2 regions of the Oceanobacillus sp. M65 genome follow, and region 1 is predicted to be linked to the other one. Evidence: riboswitches for the same ligand, from Rfam matches in the RefSeq annotation. Region 1 holds a riboswitch; the other holds the start of a gene.
The links. A riboswitch is a leader RNA that binds a small molecule or an ion and turns the genes downstream of it on or off. The one in region 1 is predicted to bind lysine.

Region 1 (4,334 bases):
TGAAATCAGGTGCAGTAGGACATTTGGATGCATCCTTTATCCAGCCAGATCACCGTATAGGATTAGAATTGCTGGGCAATAATTTTCGCTTATCCTTCGACGGATCTAATTTAACCATCGTAGAGGAAGACCTTACTATAACACACCATACAAAAGTAAATTTCTATGAAGAACAAGATAAAGCTTTCATAGAAGCAGTTAGAACGAAAAATAAAAAGTATATTCTGTCAGACTATGAAAATGGACTGAACACTCTTAGAGTTACACTCGCAGCCAATGAATCCCAGAAAAAACAAAAAGTTATTAGTATTTAAAGGATAGAAGTTCATTAATCAAGTAGTAAATGGATGATCTTTTAACTATTTTAAAAGTTAAAACTCATGTTTTATTTAGCTCAACTTCTATGTACACCAGCCTAGTTTAAGCATAAAAAGCATAAAAAAAAGGACTCTAATTAAAGAGTCCTTTTATCATTATGCTTTAGTAACGTTAGTCGCTTGAGGTCCGCGTTGACCTTCTTCAATTTCAAAAGAAACAGCTTGACCTTCGTCTAAAGTTTTGAAGCCTTCTCCTTGGATAGCTGAGAAATGTACGAATACATCATCTCCACCTTCAACTTCGATGAAACCGAAGCCTTTATCTGCGTTAAACCATTTTACTGTACCTTGTTGCATGTTTGTTTCCTCCTGCGTGGTATTCCCACAATTTATTACTATTAATGCTCAATTTAGATAAAAGGTGAAGCGTGTCTTGCGATACTTTCCTCTCAGATCGAGACCGAACAAAAATAATTCTTCTTTAGAATAACAGATAAAATTTAGATTGGCAAGTCTTATTCGAAATTATTTATTGAAGAAAGAATTTAAAAGCTAGAAAACCTTAGTTTGTAGTCAATTTTAATCATCGAAGATACTCTACATTTAATGCAATTATGGCTACTTGAAATCGATGGGATTCAGCAGCAGTATATTTATCTCCATTGATTTTTGCCGTTCTAACATGTAATCTGATCTATTTTAAAAAGCTGTTAGCTAAAGGGGGAATGAGATTGTCTATGAATGAATAAACAAATCCAGAGGGTAGCCTGCTTAAGCTACCCTTTGTATTGTTGCTGTAAATTGACGTTATGCAGCATTTGCTTTATTTACTTTGGTTTTTGAAATCCCAATGCCACTAAATATATAAATAAGCGCGAAGATAATTCCAAGGTATGTCATGGGTGCATAGAGGAAGAACTCTCCTGTTGATACTTGCAGAGTATCTGCAACAAATGCACCTGTTACACCCCACGGTATGATTGGAGATAGAGCGGTTCCGGTATCCTCCATCGTTCTGGACCAATTTTTTCTTTGCAGACCAAATTTATCGTATAACGGACTAATGATAGGACCAATAACGGCGTATGTTACATAATAACTACCTGTTATGGTAAATAGAATGCCATGTAAAGTTAAACTAGAGGTCATCATTGCTTTCCCACTCTTAGCAAACTCGACAATCTTATCAAGTAAAACTTGTATTACTCCTGCTGATTTTAAGGGAGATCCGAAAATAGCAGCACTAATCAACAAAGCGACTGTGCCTAACATACTCGACATACCGCCACGTTGAAGTATCTCATCTACAATTGGCACGTTTGTGGAAGCAGTATAGCCTCCATCTAAGGCAGTGAACACTTCAAACAGCTCTCTCCCCTGAAATATTACCGCCAACAGACATCCCGCAATAATCCCTACTCCGAATACGGGAAGTGTCGGTTTTCTAAAATAAATTAACACCAATACTAAGAGAGGTGGAAGAATTAAAATCGGATTTAAAGTAAAATTATTGCTCAATGTTGATAATATGAGTTCCACACTCTCATTGTTTTCAATTTGACCATTAAATTGAAATCCTAAAATAAAATATAGGATTAGTGAAATAATATAGCCTGGAATCGTGGTCCACAGCATATGTTTAATATGGTCCACGATTGGCACGCCGGCCATAGCAGGCGCCATAATGGTTGTGTCAGATAATGGAGATAGCTTATCCCCAAAAAACGCTCCGACTACAATTGCTCCTGCCGTGTAATGTAAAGGAATACCGAGGCCAATGGAAACGCCCATAAGCGCAACACCCACTGTACCAATCGTTCCCCAAGAGGTTCCCGCCATAATGGACATAACCGAACAAATAATTGCCGTGATAATTAGGAATAAGGATGGGTCAATACTTTTCAGTCCATAAAACACAATTAATGGAATGGTTCCAGACAACATCCAAACACCAATTAGCATTCCAACAGCTAACAAAATTAATATCGCTGGAAGCATTGATTTTAATGTTTCTACAAGATCCTCTTCAATTTCACTCCATTTAATCCCCCAAATGAGAGATAAAATAATAACAAGTACCCCAGCAGAAATTAATACAATCGTGGTGGGTGCGTCAAGATATAAAATTCCGCCTAAAACTACGGAAAATGATAAGACGAGTAGTAATATGGCTTTCCAGGTTGATAGTTTCATATGTAGTTTCCCCTCGTATAGTATATTTAGGCATTCATTTTTTGCCTATCTTCTCTTCCAATAAATTCATAATTAAAATAGCGGTTGAATTTAAACGCAAGACGTTTGTCTGGTTATGCCGGGATAAATATCTTCTTCATTAAGTTTACCTCCATCCTAAATTCGTTTTCTGTCGTCAATGGAGGTTAAAAAAACACACAAAAAAACAATGATAGAAAAATAACCTATCATTGTTAACAATATGGTATCTTCCATTCGATCAGTAGTCCTCCATGCAGACGTGCATGACAGTATGCCTCTTGTTAAAAGACATCCCAGCAATAATAAGCTTGACCCTTATTACACTTCGGCGAGCATCCCTTTCATCAATCATCTCTGATGTCATACTCCAATTGATTACTGATAATGTTCGCGCCTCTACCTCACCGAGTTGGTAAGGTAACTATTAAATTTTTCAGTATAACTATACATGTCTACTTTTATAATTGCAAGAATATTGTTTTTTGTTGATTGGTTTTGTTATATATTTCTTTCACACCGAAATTCCAGTTGATTCTTTCTATAAGAAAAGATTCCTGTCTACCTCATTCATTGCTTCACTTAACCCCATCGCTAATAACAATAGAAATCCAAACCCCATCACAACACCATTCCCTAGCAATCCAACAATTAAAAAGGTAAGTCGTTTAGACTTAATCCAAGAAAAGATAGCTAATACAATTCCAATGGCTGATAAAACAATAAAAATGGTAGCGTCTATATGAATATTAGGATTCGGTCCCCTAAAGAGGAATATAATGAAGCAAATAAACACCATTAGTAGGGAAGCAATACCTAATATCATACCTGTTTTCTTCTTACTATTCATCGAAACTTCTCCTTAATTAGAAAATTATATAGAAAGATTTCCTGTTTATGGTCATCTTTCCCCTTACTTCCGCCAAAACGTGGAACACTCTGCCTTGTCCATCATATTAAAACGAATCATCTTGTCGAGTAATGTGTAATCAACAGAACTTTCCCAAGGGATGCGGACAAGCTGCTTTGTATAATCATAACCAGCCTCTACAATATCATGGGCGAAATGGTTAATTCCTACCGCCTCTGGGGCCACAGCTAAATGTTTTTTGGAAACACTAAATCCAATAATATAGGTGCCATGGTCCGTGAACATAGGCTGGTTCCAAGCTATTCTGGACTTTAGATTAGGAAAGGTTTCCTTTACCCAACTCAAAACCTCTATCATTCTCTCTTTATGTTGTGGGTCAATTTGCGCTACATATTCTTCCAACGTTTCCATCGTGTTCCCTCCTATTTTTACTGATAAAAAAATACTTATTAACCAAAGTTCCTGTCCAAGAATAGAAGGAAATAACTCCCTGCGCATAGAAATGCAGCAACTTGAGTAATCAGATAGACAGAAAGCTCAGTTGCGGTTAATTTCCTTTCTCTCTTAATCTTTTTAAAATGTCGGTAAAAATAGAAGGAGCATAAGAGTAGTACAATAGCCGATAATTGAAATACGTTTTCCAATATATTTACCAAAATATCACCTCATTGAATACCGAATTTTAAAATCACTTATTTACCCTAAATCTGACCGACAAGACCGGCAGCAAGTAGTAAAAAAATATGTAGGAGAATATTAAAGAATTAAAATATCCATTTAAAAGAGTATGCACCCAAGTATATCGTAACATTGATGCGGAGCACTTTAATAGATGAATTTTCGAAATTGTTTCATCACCCTCACGAATGATCCCATGCTGGGGAAGGAAATGATCTAGTTTTACTTCTCGCTCTTTACTCCTCCTTTCTTACATT
Region 2 (4,334 bases), on a different contig from region 1:
CTATTGGTGTTGAGTTAAATTATTCAACTAAACAGCTTACAGAAATTGGCGTAGGGGCAATGCTACATGATATTGGAAAAATGTTTATTGATCCAAAAATCCTGCAAAAACCTGATAAGCTATCAGATGAAGAATTTGAAATAATTAAAGGGCATACGCAAGTGGGCTTTGATTACCTTCGTAAACACCAATACATGCCAACAGTAATCTCCCACTGTGCTTATCAGCATCATGAAAGACTTGATGGATCTGGTTACCCGAGAGGCATACAAGGGGAGGAAATCCATACTTATGCAAAAGTAATTGGAATAGCGGATGTGTTTGATGCGGTAACAAGCTCACGAGTATATCGTGAAGCTATGCTGCCACATGAAGGGTTGGAAATTCTTTATGCTGGAGCAGTAAATTTATTTGATAAAGAAATGATTGAAGCGTTTAAGCGGAGTGTTGTTGCCTACCCAAATGGATTAACAATCGAATTAAGTGATGGCCGTATTGGTGTTGTGATAAGGCAAAACACTAATTTATGTGATCGTCCAGTTGTTCGAATTCTAGAAGAAAACGGAAATCCGACAGCTAGCCCATATGAAATTGATTTGGAACGTACTGTAAACGTTACAGTAAAAGATGTATTGGTAGATTAATATTTAATTCTAGCCCTTTTAATACAAGCATAAGTTTGTGTTAAGGGGGTTTTTTTACGTGAAATTTAGAAAACGTTATGGTACAAGTAGAGCAACACCTCCAGCAAAAACAGTTTTTCTTTTTACAATTGTGTTATTTGGCCTGATGGTTTTACTTAGCATCGTAATTGTTGATAAGAAAATTACTCCAGTGTTGATGGATATTGCAGTTGTCAAAACCGAAGAATTTGCAACAAGAACTATTAATGCGGCTGTAAAATCAACGGAAAATATTAGTTTTGATGATCTCATGGATGTAAGAATGGATAATAATGGAAACGTATCTCTTTTAGGTTGGAATTCTGTTGCTGTAAACAGAGCGCTTCGCATTGCAACGAATAAGGCGGAGTTCTTTCTTTATGGAATGAATAAAGGAGAAACCTTGGATATAAATGATCCTGAGCTTGACCCAATTGAATATGGGGATACACCAGGAGAATTAGCGAATCAGGACCCAACGGTGGTGGAAATTCCAATTGGCCAGGCAACAGGGAGTACAATTCTTTCTAACCTTGGGCCGAAAATCCCCGTGCACTTTGAAATTGTCGGCAGTATTCAGTCAGACGTTAAATATGAAGAAAGAGAAATTGGACTAAATGGTGCGTTAATCGAAATTTATATCCCTGTTTCTGTTAATGTACAAATAGTAGTTCCATTCACAACCGAAACGACAACAATTAGCACAAAGGTTTATGTGGATTCAAAAGTTATCATGGGGGACGTTCCAGAGTTTTATAATCGTGGTGGAGGGGAAAGTAGTGGAGATGGTCCAAATATTTCCATTCCACGAAATGACTTGAATAACGACTAAGAGACTGGTAATATTAGATAAGGAAAATTCAATAAGTAAATCTTATCAGATCGGTGAGGTAGAGGAGCGGGCAATATTAGTAATCAGCTGGAGAATGACAACGATGAAAGCTGGTGAAAGGGTTGTTTGCCGAAGCATAATAAGGGTCAAACTTATTTATAGCTGGTATATCTTTGAAAAGGGGATATACTGTCATGCATTGGTGTGCATGGAGCACTATTGATCGAAATGGAGGATAACGTATGTTGTAAAGCAATGATAGGTTATTTTCTGTCATTGCTTTTTTGTGCCTTTTTATAAACTGGTAATTACTTCCAGAGGCAGAACTTGACAATCGCGGTATTCATACATTTCCCTTTACTACCGACCAAAAAAATAACGGAGGTAACAGCATGGAAGGGACGATATTTTCACTCATACCGGCAATACTTATGCTTCTTCTTGTATTGCTAACACGAAATATTTATGTATCACTTGGAGTAGGAATTATAGTAGGAGCATTGTTTATTCATCATTTTTCTATTCTCGATTCCTTAAAAGAGATTGGCACAAGTTTTAGCAACATATTTTTTGCAGATGGGGCGCCAAATACTGGGAATCTTCTATTACTAGGTTTCCTATTATTGCTTGGTATTATGACTGCTTTTCTGCAAGCATCGGGAGGCAGTAGAGCATTTGGGCAATGGATGATCCATCGAATTAAAACACGTACTGGATCACAAGCCATGACAGGTGTACTCGGATTGATTATTTTTATTGATGATTATTTTAACAGTCTTGCAGTGGGACAAATAGCAAGACCATTAACTGATCGACATAAAGTATCTAGGGCGAAGCTTGCATATCTAATTGACTCTACTTCAGCTCCGGTTACCGTAATTTCCCCAATATCAAGCTGGGGTGCTTATATAATTGGAATAATTGGTGGATTGTTAGCAGCAAATGAGATTACCGATATTCGTCCATTAGAGGCTTTTATACAAATGATCCCATTAAACCTATACGCTTTGGGAGCTGTATTGCTCGTATTCATTGTGGCATATTTCAAGCTGGATATTGGACCAATGCGTACCCATGAAAAGCGTGCAATGGAAACAGGGGAGTTAGTTGACCCTGAACAAAAAAACGTACCAGGCGATCTTGGAAATAAAATTTCCGCACATACTAACGGGAGAATTTATCATCTGTTAGTTCCTATCATTGTATTAATTCTCGCAACCGTTTTAGCAATGATCTTTACAGGGGCAGCTGCATCAGGTTCTAATGTGACCATCTTAACCATTTTCTCTAATACTAATGTTAACTTATCGTTATTTGTTGGTGGGGTTGCTGCTGTGCTTACTGCTCTTTTATTCCATCTTCAGCAAAGTAAACCAAGAGAAAATTTAGTTAAAGTAATCGTGGAAGGCTTGAAAACCATGCTTCCTGCTATCTATATTCTTGTTTTAGCTTGGATGATCGGTTCCATAATTGGAACGTTGGAGACAGGTCAGTACTTGGCTCAATTAGTAAATGACGCTTCTATAAGTTCGTCGATGCTGCCGCTATTATTCTTCTTGATCTCCGGATTTATGGCACTGGCAACTGGGACTTCATGGGGAACATTTGGCATCATGCTACCAATTGCAGCGGAGGTAGCGGCAGTAACAGATACAACAATGTTGTTACCATCTCTGGCAGCAGTGCTTGCCGGTTCAGTCTTCGGTGACCATTGTACACCAATTTCTGATACAACTATTCTTTCGTCTACAGGGGCGGGAAGCAACCATATTGATCATGTTCTAACACAGCTTCCATATGCTATCATTGTAGCCGTTGCTGCTAGTATTGGATATTTACTAATTGGGTTAATGAATCAAGTATGGCTTCCACTGTTGATCACACTCTTGATTATAATCTTAATTAGTATCTTCTTGAGTTTCCTATCCAAAACAGCTACTCAGAAAGAGTAATGGGAATTCGAGCAGTTTTCTAAAACGAAGAAATTCTTTATAAAAGGTTTCCTTAATAATATATTGAAGCTGAACGACTTTTCGATTCTAGAATGTATCGGAAGGTCGTTCATTTTTTATTTTTTGGGAACATAGGAACATTCTTAGGGATAAAAATGGAATAGGATAAAAATTCCTTTGACATAGGTAGTTTGTACCTTTATAATACAAACATAAATATCAGAAAAAAACAAAGATTTTAAACATTCCTTTCTTATGTAGGACATACAATTACGAAGAAAGGAATAAAAAAGGGGAGGTCTTATTATGGAATCACGTTCTAACTGGGGGACACGGGCTGGCTTTATTCTAGCAGCTGTCGGTTCTGCTATCGGGCTTGGGAACATCTGGCGTTTTCCAACTGTTGCCTATGAAAACGGTGGTGGGGCATTTTTTATCCCATACTTATTTGCACTACTAACAGCAGGAATACCGATTTTGATTATGGAATTTACAATGGGTCACAAGCATCGTGGCTCAGCACCGTTAACATTTAAGCGAATGAATAAAAAGTCGGAATTCATCGGTTGGTGGGCAGTACTTGTAGCATTTGTTATTTCCACCTACTATGCCGTCATTGTTGCATGGGCTATGTCGTATTCTGTGTTTGCTTTTAACCAGAATTGGGGATCAGATACGGAAAGCTTTTTGTTCAATGACTATTTAAAATTAGCTGCACCTGGTGAAATAGGCGGAATTGTTCCAGGCGTATTTATCCCACTTGTCATTGTATGGGTGTTAGTATTAGGGATCTTATTTAAAGGCGTTAAGAAGGGTATTGAAATTGCGAACAGGATCTTTATTCCTGCATTGGTCATTATTTTCCTTATTATTGTTATCCGTGCAGTA

Region 2: linked by a shared signal. The riboswitch ahead of ACTWPF_RS07210 (Na+/H+ antiporter NhaC family protein) and the one ahead of nhaC (Na+/H+ antiporter NhaC) in region 1 are both predicted to bind lysine.

What each region holds. Positions count from the first base shown of each region.
Region 1 is NZ_JBQQCJ010000004.1:191,003-195,336, reverse strand. Features, by position in the region: gene ACTWPF_RS16060 (Gfo/Idh/MocA family protein) at 1-314, shown strand, start outside; gene ACTWPF_RS16055 (cold-shock protein) at 474-674, opposite strand; gene nhaC (Na+/H+ antiporter NhaC) at 1,125-2,510, opposite strand; lysine riboswitch at 2,766-2,938, opposite strand; gene ACTWPF_RS16045 (hypothetical protein) at 3,070-3,378, opposite strand; gene ACTWPF_RS16040 (iron chaperone) at 3,442-3,810, opposite strand.
Region 2 is NZ_JBQQCJ010000001.1:1,526,756-1,531,089, forward strand. Features, by position in the region: gene ACTWPF_RS07200 (HD-GYP domain-containing protein) at 1-644, shown strand, start outside; gene yunB (sporulation protein YunB) at 703-1,494, shown strand; lysine riboswitch at 1,546-1,721, shown strand; gene ACTWPF_RS07210 (Na+/H+ antiporter NhaC family protein) at 1,887-3,446, shown strand; gene ACTWPF_RS07215 (sodium-dependent transporter) at 3,753-4,334, shown strand, end outside.